Linked DNA regions of Sporomusa termitida. The protein of the gene in region 1 interacts with the protein of each later gene in a pairwise test. Links are inferred from orthologs where the notes say so. Each region holds a gene or a part of one and is shown in the gene's direction. Other genes may lie near its edges. The genes, in order: grpE and groL.

Region 1 (6,666 bases):
GAGAGCCGGTGCTGGATGAAAGAAAACGGCAAATCCTGCAAGCTATTATTGATGATTATATCTCAACGGCAGAACCTATTGGTTCGCGGACAATTGCGCGTAAATATAATCTCGGGATTAGCCCCGCTACTATCCGTAACGAGATGGCGGATTTGGAGTTTTTAGGTTATCTTGAGCAACCGCATACCTCGGCCGGCAGGATACCGTCCGTTAAAGGCTATCGCTTTTATGTTGACTGTTTATTGGCGCCCCCCCAGATTTCCGATTCAGACATTGCGCTTATCGATAACTGGTACTACACGCGAGCCCGGCGAATTGAAGAAGTATTTCAGGAGACGGTAAAAATTTTATCGCGTATGACGCAAAATGTCTCCATGGTACTGGCGCCGCAGATGTCGCAGTGTACTTTCCGGTATCTCCAGTTTTTGCCGCTGGATGAACGTCGGTCAATTGTTGTGATTGTCACTGATACCGGTTTATTGGATAATAAGATTATTGAAATACCTGAGGGGCTCCACCATGAGGACCTGAGCCGGGTGGCTAATGTGATAAACTCCCGTTTGGGAGGTCTGGCTGTTGACCGGATAACAACGCCGGTTTTAAAAGCTATTCAAAACGATATCATGCCTGATCCGCAGATTTTTGAACAGGCAGTTACCCTCTTAAAGCAGGCGCTTACTGCCGACAAGAACGACAAGGTTTACCTTGGCGGCACAACACAGATGCTCAATCAGCCTGAATTCCGTGATGTTGATAAAGTTAAAGGTTTATTAACTATGTTTGAAGAAGACACTTTGTTAAGCGATATTCTCCACATGCCCAATAGTGATGGTGTCATTGTTACTATCGGCCAGGAGAATAAATATACAGGTATTCATGACTGCAGTGTTGTGCAGGCCACTTACCGCATTGACGGCCAGGTGGTGGGTACTGTGGCGGTGCTTGGTCCAACCAGAATGGAATATGGCAAAACTATGTCTGTGCTTAAGTTTATGCAACGCCATTTAGGTGAAATTTTGAAAAAATACAAGGTGTTGTGATAAGGGGGAACTACATGAATCTAAAGCAAGCAGGCAGTGGGGCTGACGTGGATGAACGTTTGGCCGCTCTGTTAACGAACGCTAATGCTGTAAGGGCAATCACTGCGGCTGTCGAAGGCACTATCGGGCCCAAAGGGCTTGATACGATGCTTGTTGATCGCTTTGGTGAGGTTATTATTACCAATGACGGTGTTACCATTTTGGATAAAATGGATGTCAATCATCCGGCTGCTAAAATGTTGATTAATACTGCCAAAGCCCAACAGGCAGAGGTCGGCGATGGTACAACCACGACGACAATTATGGCAGGCAGCCTGGTCTCGGAAGGCGTAAGCCAGGTCATGCGCGGGGTACCTGTGGCCAGAGTGATTGAAGGCATTAAATATGGTGTGGCTAAGGTCCTCACTGGCGTGAAAGAACGGGCCCGCACAATTACAGAGGTTAATGATCCAATCCTGCGCAGTATTGCCATGATTGCCGGCCGGGAGCATGTGGATATTGCTGATCTGGTAGTTGAGGCAGCCAGGCTGATTGGTGTGGAAAAGCTCAATGAATACAATTTTAAGTTATCGGAGATTATTACTGCTGAAGCCGGGGCCAATAACGAGGTATTTATGGGCGTTGTCGTTGATCAGGAGCGGATGACGCAGGAAATGCCGGAAGCTGTAACCTGCGCCAAACTGCTGCTGATTGATGATGCCCTTGAACCTGAAGAGATTGAAGATGAGGCGTTAAGCACGGAAGCTGGTTTTAAGCGTTATATCGAACTTCAGGACGAATTCAAAAAAAATGTCCAGAAAATTGTCAGCCTGGGCGTTAATGTTGTCATGGTGGACCGGGGCGTACATAGTGCCGCTGAGGAAATTCTCACAGATGCCAACATTCTGGTTATTGAACGTGTATCCGCCAAAGACCTGCGCCGGGTCGCGGATCACTCCGGTGCCCGGCTGATCAAACGGACCGGCTTGAAAAAAGAGCCGGTTGATATTGAAAAATATCTGGGTACTGCTGACAAGGTGTATCAGGATGAAAAGCTGGAGCAAGTGCGGGTTATCGGCGGCAATGGCAAGCCGATGGCCACGATTTTGGTCGGGGCCGCCACGGAAGAGGTAGTGGGGGAACGGGAACGCATTGCTAAAGATGCGGCGGCAAGTGTGCAGGCTGCGGTGAAGGGCGGTTATGTGCCGGGCGGCGGTTCGATTGAGGTTGCTATGGCCAGGGAAGTTGGCAAATACCGGGATAACCTTAAAGGCATGGCGGCTTACGGTCTTGATTGCGTAACCAATGCGCTCAAGCAGCCCTTGTCTCAGATCGTAGAAAATGCCGGTTTTAACCCGCTGGAGAAAGTGGAGGAAGCCGTTACTACACAAACTACGCAAAACTGCGACTCACTGGGCATAGACTGTGATACCGGGGAAGTGGCTGATATGCTGGAACGGGGGGTAGTTGACCCTGTGCCGGTAAAACTGCATGCGATTAAAGCTGCCGGCGAAGTCGCTGTTGCTATTTTACGTATTGATACTATTATCAAGAAAAAAGAAGAAGGGGCCAATGCCCAGAAGGCAGGCGCTGCCGATAGTGCTATGCCTGATTTTTAACAGGAGGTGGGTTTTATGGCAGATAATGAAAAAGAACAGGTTCCGGGCGAAATAGACCAGGAAACAGACCGCGTTGACGAAGCGGCAGGCGATAATCCTGAAATCTGCTTTTATCCCGCGGATGTAGAGCAGTTTATGTCTGCACTTAATGAAAAAAGCCGCTTACTTGAGGAAATGACAGACAGGTATAAGCGGCTGCAGGCCGATTTTGATAATTTCCGGCGGCGGACCAGGCAAGAAAAAGAAGAATTGTCAGCCGTTGTGACTGAACGGGTAGTCTGCGAACTTTTGCCGGTTGTTGATAATTTTGAACGGGCAACTGCCAGTACTCCGGCCGATGTCGATACCCTGGCAACAGGCGTACAAATGATATTCCGGCAGTTAAACAATGCCCTTTGCCAATTAGGTGTAGAACCGGTTAGTGCTGTGGGCAATGTATTTGATCCGGGTTTGCATGAGGCTGTCATGCGGGTTGAGGATAAGAGTCAGCCTGACGGCATAATCATCGAAGAACTGCAAAAAGGCTATAAAGTCAACGGCCGGTTAATCCGTCCCAGTATGGTAAAAGTAGTAGCAAACAGTTAAGAACAGTTTAACAGTTTATTTAAGGGGGAAATGTACAATGGCAAAAGTAATTGGTATTGATCTTGGTACTACTAACTCAGTAGTAGCTGTAATGGAAGGCGGCGAGCCTATTGTTATTCCTAATCCGGAAGGCAGCCGTATTACCCCTTCAGTAGTTGGTTTTTCGAAAAATGGTGAACGCCTGGTCGGACAAATTGCCAAGCGGCAGGCAGTCTCCAATCCTGATGGCACAGTTAGTTCGATTAAACGCCATATGGGCACTGCTTATAAAGTCAATATTGAAGGTAAGGACTATACTCCCCAGGAAATTTCGGCAATGATTCTGCAAAAACTAAAATCAGACGCGGAAGCCTATTTAGGGGAAAAGGTTACGCAGGCGGTAATTACTGTCCCTGCCTATTTCTCCGACAGTCAGCGTCAGGCCACAAAAGATGCCGGTGCGATTGCCGGCCTGGAAGTGCTCCGTATTATCAACGAGCCTACCGCTGCTGCCTTAGCCTATGGCATGGATAAAGGCAACGACCACACTATCCTGGTGTTCGACCTGGGTGGCGGTACGTTTGACGTATCCATTCTTGAACTGGGTGATGGTGTTTTTGAGGTTAAGGCCACAAGTGGCAATAACCGCCTGGGCGGTGATGATTTTGACGAGCGGGTCATGAACTGGCTGGTCGCTGAATTCAAAAAAGAGCAGGGAATAGATTTGGCCAACGACCGTATGGCCATGCAGCGTCTGCGGGAAGCCGCCGAAAAAGCCAAAATTGAATTATCAGGTGTACTGACTTCTAATATTAATCTGCCCTTTATTACTGCCGACCAAACCGGTCCCAAACATCTGGACATCAGCCTGACCCGGGCAAAATTTGAAGAATTGACTGCCGATCTTGTGGAAGCTACAATGGGGCCAACCCGTCAGGCTTTGAGTGATGCCGGCTTAGCGGCGAAGGATATTGACAAAGTTATTCTTGTGGGTGGCTCAACCCGGATTCCGGCTGTACAGGAAGCCATTAAAAAATCACTGAACAAAGAGCCGCATAAAGGCGTTAACCCGGACGAGTGTGTGGCTGTTGGTGCTGCTATTCAAGCCGGTGTGCTTGTGGGCGAGGTAAAAGATGTATTGCTCCTGGACGTTACCCCACTGTCCCTGGGGATTGAAACCCTGGGCGGGGTATTTACCAAAATTATTGAACGCAATACTACGATTCCGACCTCCAAGAGCCAGACCTTCTCAACGGCTGCGGATAATCAGCCGTCTGTTGATATTCATGTGCTGCAGGGTGAGAGGGAAATGGCTTCTTATAACAAGACGCTGGGACGTTTTGAACTTTCCGGTATCCCGCCGGCCCCCCGCGGTGTGCCGCGTATTGAAGTAAGTTTTGATATTGATGCCAATGGGATTGTTCATGTATCGGCCAAAGATTTAGGCACAGGTAAAGAGCAGAAGATTACTATTACTTCTTCCGGCGGTCTTAATAAGGATGAGGTAGAAAGAATGGTAAAAGAAGCTGAGTCTCATGCTGCTGAAGATAAAAAACGCAAAGAAGAGGTTGAAGTGCGCAACAATGCCGATTCTTTAGTATATAATGCAGAGAAGACGATTAATGAATTTGGCGATAAAGCTGACAAAGCCCTGGTCGAAAAGGTGCAGCAGGCGGCTGACAAACTCAAGGAGACTTTGAAAGGCAGTGATCTTGAAGCAATAAAAGCTGACACTGAAGAACTTACCAAACCACTTTATGAACTATCGGCAGCTATGTATCAGGCGAATGCTCAGGCCGAAGGCGCACAAGGTGCCCCGCAGGGGCAGCAGGAGGCGCCGCCGGATGATAAAGTGGTTGACGCCGAATATAAAGTAATGGACGACGAAAAGAAATAATTTGTTTTGGGATGGTGTGAAGTGAGTAAGCGAGACTATTATGAAGTGCTGGGTGTAGCCAAAACGGCGTCTGAAGATGACTTAAAGAAGGCGTACCGTAAATTGGCCCGCAAGTACCATCCTGACGTTAACCGTGACAACCCCAAGGACGCCGAAGAAAAATTTAAAGAAGTCAACGAGGCTTACGAAATTTTATCTAATGCCGAACGCCGGGCGCAGTATGACCAATTTGGTCATGCTGCGTTCGATGCCGCTAACGGTGGCGGCGGCTTTGGCGGTGCTGGCGCTGGCGCTGGCGGTTTCTCCGATATATTTGATATGTTTTTCGGGCAGGCGGGATTTGGGTTTGGCGGTGGTCGGAATGCAGGGCCTGAACGGGGGCCGGACTTGCGGTACGACATGGAGATCAGCTTTGAGGAAGCGGCTTTTGGGTTGGAGACTGAAATTCAGGTGCCGCGGACCGAGGATTGCGGCAGCTGTCAGGGATCAGGTTCGGCGCCGGGAACACATCCGGAAACTTGTCCTGACTGCCGGGGAACAGGTCAGGTTCAGGTAACGCAGAATACGCCTTTTGGCCGTATGGTCAACGTGCGAGCTTGCGATCGCTGCCGCGGGGAAGGGAAAATCATTAAGACCCCGTGCAAAGAATGCAGCGGCCGGGGGAAACTGCGTGTTAAACGTAAAATAAAAATCAAAATTCCGGCTGGGGTTGACAATGGCTCAAGGCTCAGAGTGGCGCATGAAGGGGAAGCCGGGCAACGGGGCGGCCCGCCCGGGGACTTGTATGTTTATCTGTTCGCAAAACAGCATAAACTGTTTACCCGGGAAGGCAATGATGTTATTTGTGAAGTACCGATTAATTTCGTGCAGGCCACACTGGGTGATGAAATTGAAGTGCCGACCCTGGATGGTAAAGTTAAGCTGAAAATCCCTGAGGGTACGCAAACCGGGACCGTATTCCGGATAAAAGATAAAGGCATCCCCCATTTACGCGGTCATGGACGCGGTGATCAGCATGTACGCGTTAAGCTAGTAACCCCGAAAAAACTGACTGATCGTCAAAAGGAACTTTTACAAGAGTTTGCCAAAGCAGGTGGTGCCGATCCTACCTCTGAGGAAAAAGGCTTTTTTAAAAAATTTAAAGATGCCTTTGGCTCTATTTGAAAGCAGTTAAGCGCTTTTTGCTAATATAAATGTTAGTAAACCTTGATTGGCTGTGCTATATATGAATGTAACAAAGATTTTTTTCACATGCTATTAATAGCCGCCTGATTTCTGCGGTTACGGATAGCATGCCGGGGATTTTATTTAATTCCTGTAACTTATTATTGATCATATCATTGAAGTTTAAGGGGCGATGGCGCATGAAATGGGCTGAAATCAGCATTCAAACCTCCCATGAAGCTACAGAAGCTGTAGCTGATATTTTCCATGAGTTGGGCGCTAGCGGGGTTGTCATCGAAGACCCTGAACTTATTAATGCCTACCGCCGCTCTGGGAGTTGGGATTATTGCGACATTCCCGAAGAACTCAACCCAGAGGTCGTAACGGTCAAATCCTACTTACC
Region 2 (6,782 bases), 1.5 Mb from region 1 along the record:
ATCGCTGCAGGCTGAATTAACACTACAAGCCCCAAGCCGGGGCCTGACCGTTTTTTATCCGCCGCCGGTGCTGTGTACAGATAATGCGGCAATGATTGCCTGCCGGGCTCATTATCAGTATGTGGCCGGTGATTTCTCCGACCTTAATCTGAATGCGGTGCCTTCTCTTACATTAGGCGACCGGCAGTGTGGACAACTTCCGGCAAAATAATTGTGGATAATGTGGGTAAGATGATAAAAATAGTGTATGATCCGGCAATAATGGGTCATATTGTTGGGGATAACCCTGTGGATTTTGTGGATAACCCGGGGATAACCCTGTGGATTTTGTCAAAAGCGGCAGTGGATTGTAACTTTGTAAACTTAGTACCAGATAACAAGGAATTTTTAAGGTTACAGTTGAATACATAAAGGATTAAGCCGGTCTTAGGTTTTGTTGCAGGGAACGGGGGAAAAGTTTATGGGTGTAGCGGCAGATATTTGCCGGAAGATAACAATTTTAACTCCAAGCCAGACTCAATTTATTGACAAAGTATCAAGCGTCCTAGGGCTGGCTGCCGATCTGGCACATGCTCAGGTTACCCTGTACGCTGCGGCCCGCAATGAAAACTTTTTGGCTATTGTCGCGCAAGCTAAACCCAATACCAGTTATATTGATTTTAAAACCAATATTTTAGGCAGTACCGTTCAGTCGAGCGAGGAGCCTTTGGTATGGCGAACGCTGGTTTCCGGTGCCAATATTGCCGGGCAGCGTGAGTGGGCGCTTGGTATGGATGCACTTGAGATGCGGGTTTTCCCGATCAAAGACCCGGCCGGCCAGATCATTGCTGCTGCCAGCTTTGAGACCAACAGCCAGGAGGCCAGCGCCAATGGGCATGGCATGCTTGTGGACACTGCTTATATGCTATTGACGATGGCCGCGGACGGTGGCCCGCTGGGCCGGAAAATTTACCGGCCGCTGGCACCCCGCGACGGTATTGTTATCATTGATGAACGCGGTCATATTGTATTTGCCAATTCTGCCGCCGATGCTATTTATAAAGTGCTGGGCATCAACCATATTATCGGCCGGCGGGTATCTGACCGGCAGGTTAATATGAAACTGGCCCAGCAGGCCCTGTCGACAGGGCTGCCGGCGGAAAAAGAAGCCGAAGCCGGCAACATGATCCTGGTGCAGCGGGCTATTCCAATATTTGTCGGCGGCCTGGTGGTGCGCACCGTCTTTATTGTGGCCGATGTTACCGAGCTCAGAAAAAAAGAAAAAGAGCTGCTGGTCAAATCGGCCGTTATTCAGGAGATACACCACCGGGTCAAGAATAATCTCCAGACGATTGCCAGTTTACTCAGATTACAGGCCCGGCGTACGACCACGCCGGAAGTGAAAGCAGCGCTTAGGGAAAGCGTCAACCGGATATTGAGCATATCGGTTGTGCATGAATTTTTATCGCAACAGGACCGGGAATATATTGATGTGGCTGAAGTCACGAAAAATATTTTAGATTTGGTTATTCAAAATATGCTTGAGCCTGATTTTAATATTGAAACAGTGCTCAACGGGCAAACGGTTATTTTGCCGTCTGAGCAGGCCAGCAGTCTGGCCCTGGTAATCAACGAGCTAATTCAAAATTCGATTGAGCACGGCTTTGTCGGACGTAAAGAGGGATTAATTGGTGTGGATATTGCAACAACACCGGATAGTTATCAGATAGATATCTATGACAACGGTATTGGTCTTCCTACGGATTTTTGCCTGCAAAGTACCAGCAGTCTGGGCCTCCAAATTGTCAGAACACTGATAGAAAACGACCTTGGCGGTAAATTCCGCCTGTTTTCCAGTGCCGGAACCCACGCTTTTATAAACATTCCCCGGCTGGCAGAAGGGGCTAAAGAGGCGAAGGAGGAATAACATTGGACGCTTTGCGGATAGTGATTGCCGATAATGAGTCAATTATTAGGATGGACCTGAAAGAATTATTGGAAGAAGCCGGGCATACCGTGGTCGGCGAAGCGGCAGACGGAGCCAAAGCCGTTGAACTGGCCCGTAAACACCGTCCTGATCTTGTTGTTATGGATATTAAAATGCCGGAAATGGATGGCATTACCGCTGCTAAAATTATTTCTAATGAAAAACTGTCGCCTGTGCTCCTTTTAACTGCTTTCAGCCAGAAGGAAATAGTGGAAAAAGCCAAGGACTCGGGTGTATTAGCGTATCTGGTCAAGCCTGTTAAAGAAGCAAACCTGTTTCCGGCGATGGAGATTGCCTTATCGCGGTTCCAGGAGTTTGCGGAATTAGAACGGGAACTGGAAGAGGTTAAAAACTCACTGGAAACGCGGAAAGTTCTTGACCGGGCGAAGGGAATACTGATGGATGCGTATAGTTTAACTGAAAGTGAGGCCTATCGCCGCATTCAGCAATACAGCATGAGCAAACGCAAATCAATCCGGGATGTGGCGGCGGCCATTGTTGAGTCAGCCACTCGTAAACGATAATAAGGATATTTGCTGCCGGGCAGGGGTTTTAACAGCCTCTGCCCTCAGTTTTGATACTTTTTTAAAATTTTTATGTATTTTTTACCGAAATGACTTGATTTTTTGGAGCGAATTTTATATTATAAATTATGGAATTAGCACTCAACTTAAGCGAGTGCTAACAACAAACAGTTAATTTTAACACACTATAAAGGGAGGTTCTTTACATGATTAAGCCATTAGGCGACAGAGTTGTAATTGAGGCTTTGGCAAAGGAGGAAATGACCAAGAGTGGTATCGTTCTTCCTGACACAGTCAAGGAGAAGCCGCAAGAGGGTAAAGTTGTGGCTGTTGGTTCAGGAAAAACTCTGGAAAACGGCCAAAAGGTTGCCTTGGATGTTGCAGTTGGCGACAAGATTATTTTCTCTAAATATGCCGGCACTGAAGTCAAGGTTGAGGGCAAAGAATATCTCATCATCAGTGAAAGAGACATCCTGGCTATTATTGAATAATCAGCTAATTATTATAAGATGAAAGGTAGGTAATACATAAATGGCTAAACAAATTTTGTTTGATGAAGAAGCACGCCGTGCACTGGAGCGGGGCGTAAATGCTCTGGCTAATGCTGTTAAAGTTACTTTAGGACCGAAGGGCCGCAATGTAGTGCTTGACAAGAAATTCGGCGCTCCGGCCATCACTAATGACGGTGTAACCATTGCCCGTGACATCGATCTGGAAGATCCGTTTGAGAATATGGGGGCTCAGCTTGTTAAAGAAGTTGCCACCAAAACTAATGATGTTGCCGGTGACGGTACAACCACCGCTACTCTCTTAGCCCAGGCCATGATTCGTGAAGGCATGAAAAATGTGGCTGCCGGTGCTAATCCGATGATCCTGAAAAAAGGTATTCAACAGGCTGTCAACGTGCTTGTTGAGGAAATCAAAAAGAGCGCCAAGAAAGTAGAAACCAAAGACGCTATCGCGCAGGTGGCATCAATTTCAGCCGGGGACGAAGAAATCGGTTCACTGATTGCTGAAGCTATGGAAAAAGTGGGCAAAGATGGTGTAATCACTGTTGAAGAGTCCAAAACCATGGGCACTGACCTTGAAGTTGTGGAAGGCATGCAGTTTGACCGTGGTTATATCTCTCCTTATATGATTACCGACCCGGACAAAATGGAAGCTGTTTTAAGCGATCCCTATGTCCTCATTACTGACCGTAAGATCGGGGCAATTGCCGACCTGCTGCCGGTACTGGAAAAAGTCGTTCAACAGGGCAAAGAACTGCTGATCATTGCCGAAGATGTCGAAGGTGAAGCCCTGGCTACTTTGGTTGTTAACAAACTTCGCGGCACTTTCCGCGCTGTTGCCGTTAAGGCTCCTGGCTTTGGCGACCGCAGAAAGGCTATGCTGGAAGACATCGCCATCGTTACCGGCGGCGCTGTGATCACTGAAGAACTGGGACGTAAGCTTGACAGCGTAACCCTTGAAGATCTTGGTCGCGCCCGTCAGATCCGCGTGTCCAAAGAAGAAACCACTATTGTTGACGGCAGCGGCCAAAATGACGAAATCAAAAAACGCATTAACCAGATTCGCGCGCAAATTGAAGAAACCACTTCCGACTTCGATAAGGAAAAATTGCAGGAGCGTTTGGCCAAACTGGCCGGCGGTGTAGCCGTCATCCAGGTAGGTGCTGCAACCGAGGTTGAACTGAAAGAAAAGAAACTCCGCATTGAAGATGCTCTGAATGCAACCCGTGCGGCTGTGGAAGAAGGAATTGTTGCCGGCGGCGGTACTACCTTCATTGATATTCAGGCAAGCCTGGCCAGCCTCAAGCTTACCGGCGATGAAAAAACCGGTGTTCAGATCGTGCGACGTGCTATTGAAGAGCCGGTACGTCAAATCGCCAACAACGCCGGCTTAGAAGGCTCAGTTGTTGTTGAAAACGTTAAGAAAGCCGGTAAGGGCTTTGGCTTTAACGCTCTGACCGAAGAATATGTTGACATGATTGCAGCCGGTATTGTTGATCCGGCGAAGGTTACCCGTTCAGCCCTGCAAAATGCTGCCAGCATTTCCGCGATGGTTCTTACCACTGAAACTCTTGTTGCCGATAAGCCTGAAAAAGACGCCGGCGGTGCTCCTGCCGGTATGGGTGGCATGGGTGGCATGGGCGGTATGGGCGGCATGGGCGGCATGATGTAGCAAGTACCTGGAGCCTCCGTAAATTGAGGTTCTAAGTATCGCTCCCACGGCTAATGTTGCCATTTGGTTACCGAAAATGATAAAAAGTTAGAAGCTGTCCATAAGTTATGATCAAACTTGTGGGCAGCTTCTATTCATTTTATAGTTTGTTTATAAAACTTAAAATGTTTGCGGGGACTGAAATTGCTTGCTTACCAATCTGCGGCTCTACGTCAAACCTCTGTCATTTTTTTGTCACATTTCCATATTATGATGGAAGTAGTAAATTTAGGAGGAAATGCTTATGAATAGCCTGGTTAAAAAAACAGTGGTTTATTCCCTGGCCGGGATCATGCAATTTGGTATGTTTGCAACTGTAGCTGAAGCTTCATCTTTATATAACGATGAGTCGCAACAAATCGTACAACTTGGCCGGCATGACCGGCATGATCGCCGCGACCGTGACCGGTATGAACGGGACCGGCACGACCGCGAACGCTATGAACGGGAGCGGCGGCGGGAGCATAAAGAGCGCTTACGACGGGAAAACGAACGCCATGAGCGGGAAATGAGACGCCGTGCGCATGAGAACGAACGGGACTGGCGGGAACGGCAAAGGCGTGAAAAAGAACGCCATGACCACCAATTGCGTGAAATAGCCGCTTTCTTGATTGGTATTGCAATCGGCAGTTCGTCCAAGGATTAGATATTGTGGTTTGTTTATTAGCCATATCCCGGGGATATGGCTATTTTAATTTCATCCAATATTTTCTAAAGAAATTCAAAGGAATGGATGATATAGTAAAAACATAATAACAGAAGGAAGTGTATCTATATGAAAATGGCAATGAAAAAAATAATCGTTTACTCTATGCTTGGCCTCCTGCAGGTTGGTATGTTCTCTTCCGTAGCGGCAGCAGCACCAGGCTCCTTACATAATAATGGTTCACAGCGCATAGCCAATCTTGACCGTAATGACCATGACCATAAGCGGAATGAGGACCGGCGGCGCAATCATGACGAGCGTAAACGCCAGGAAAAAGAACGCCATGAACGGGAGATGAAGCGGCGGCCCCATGAAAGCAACCGGGAATGGAAAGAACGCCAGGAACGTGAAAAAGACCGCCATGATAAGGCGTTACGCGAAATCGCCGCTTTATTAATTGGTATTGCTATTGGTTCCGGATCTTCTAATAACTAATCATTCAAAGGAAGCCGTTCAGCCTGCGGGGTGAGCGGCTTCTTTTTTTATACGGCTGAGCCGGAGAACGTGATCTTAATTCTTGTCTGCGGATTACCGGTGTATTGAGCCTGATTATAGTCTGTGGAAAACTGGGGATTATATGGTTATGATCATGATTTCACTGCTGCCTGCCTGGGCGGATCTCTGTTTGACATACTAGAACTGCGATTTGAGGGTAAATAAACAGATGCTGATCTTCTTTTTTAGAGTGCTTCTTATTTCTTCATTCTTGATTACGGCAATTAAATTAGGAGATTGGAAAAACTGGCAAAGATATTATCCGACCATTCTATTTGTTATGGTTGTTAATTTGGCTTCAAGTTTTATAACTTATCATCATATTTTGTGGAACTATAATCCGGACATCTTCGTACGGACGCAAACAACCATAGAGCTCCTTAATGCGTTTGTTCTGCTGCCGGCAGTGGCCTTTATATTTTTGTCTTTGTTTCCGTTTGCGAGAAGCAAAGTTTATCAAGCCGGCTATATTGCATTATGGATTTTGATTTTCAGTTGCATAGAATTGGTCGCCCATTACATAGTCGGCAGTCTGTCTTATAAAAATCAATGGTCCTGGTTTGACTCCTTTATTTTTGATATTGCTTTGTTCTCCGTTACCCGGCTGCATTATTCGCGGCCATTTTGGGCCTGGGGGATCAGTCTGATCATTACGGTTATCATTTATACCGGTTTTGGCTTTAGCGCCGGTGAGTTTAAATAGAATCAAATAAGTATTGGACTACCCCTTCCCTGAGAAGGGGTTTCCTTATATACTAATACTATTAAGGAAAAACTTTCCGTCTATGGAGGTAATACCGGTGGAATATAAATATATGGAACAAAGTCGATTGCCAGCCTGTACCTTGGATGAAGCCTTATTTTTCAAGCT

What was found.
Region 2: the proteins of grpE (region 1) and groL interact in binary tests that used the Escherichia coli proteins (3 or more experiments, as listed by UniProt). The link is inferred for Sporomusa termitida from one-to-one orthologs.

Annotation. Positions count from the first base shown.
Region 1 is NZ_CP036259.1:2,412,938-2,419,603, reverse strand. What follows is about bases 1,570-4,438. They hold grpE (nucleotide exchange factor GrpE), read left to right. Parts: upstream 1,570-2,653; coding sequence 2,654-3,223; downstream 3,224-4,438. Other genes in these bases: dnaK (molecular chaperone DnaK), read left to right, coding at 3,261-4,438; SPTER_RS11290 (TCP-1/cpn60 chaperonin family protein), read left to right, coding at 1,570-2,638. Also shown: heat-inducible transcriptional repressor HrcA, read left to right, coding at 9-1,040; more of SPTER_RS11290, read left to right, coding at 1,055-1,569; more of dnaK, read left to right, coding at 4,439-5,099; molecular chaperone DnaJ, read left to right, coding at 5,121-6,263; prmA (50S ribosomal protein L11 methyltransferase), read left to right, coding at 6,464-6,666. UniProt on the Escherichia coli protein: Participates actively in the response to hyperosmotic and heat shock by preventing the aggregation of stress-denatured proteins, in association with DnaK and GrpE. It is the nucleotide exchange factor for DnaK and may function as a thermosensor.
Region 2 is NZ_CP036259.1:953,345-960,126, forward strand. The notes cover bases 2,362-5,346. They hold groL (chaperonin GroEL), read left to right. Parts: upstream 2,362-3,021; coding sequence 3,022-4,671; downstream 4,672-5,346. Other genes in these bases: SPTER_RS04295 (ANTAR domain-containing response regulator), read left to right, coding at 2,362-2,490; groES (co-chaperone GroES), read left to right, coding at 2,697-2,981; SPTER_RS04310 (hypothetical protein), read left to right, coding at 4,955-5,346. Outside these bases: tRNA (adenosine(37)-N6)-threonylcarbamoyltransferase complex transferase subunit TsaD, read left to right, coding at 1-211; SPTER_RS04285 (hypothetical protein), read left to right, coding at 223-411; SPTER_RS04290 (sensor histidine kinase), read left to right, coding at 461-1,906; more of SPTER_RS04295, read left to right, coding at 1,909-2,361; more of SPTER_RS04310, read left to right, coding at 5,347-5,356; SPTER_RS04315 (hypothetical protein), read left to right, coding at 5,486-5,851; SPTER_RS04320 (CBO0543 family protein), read left to right, coding at 6,192-6,614; SPTER_RS04325 (hypothetical protein), read left to right, coding at 6,712-6,782.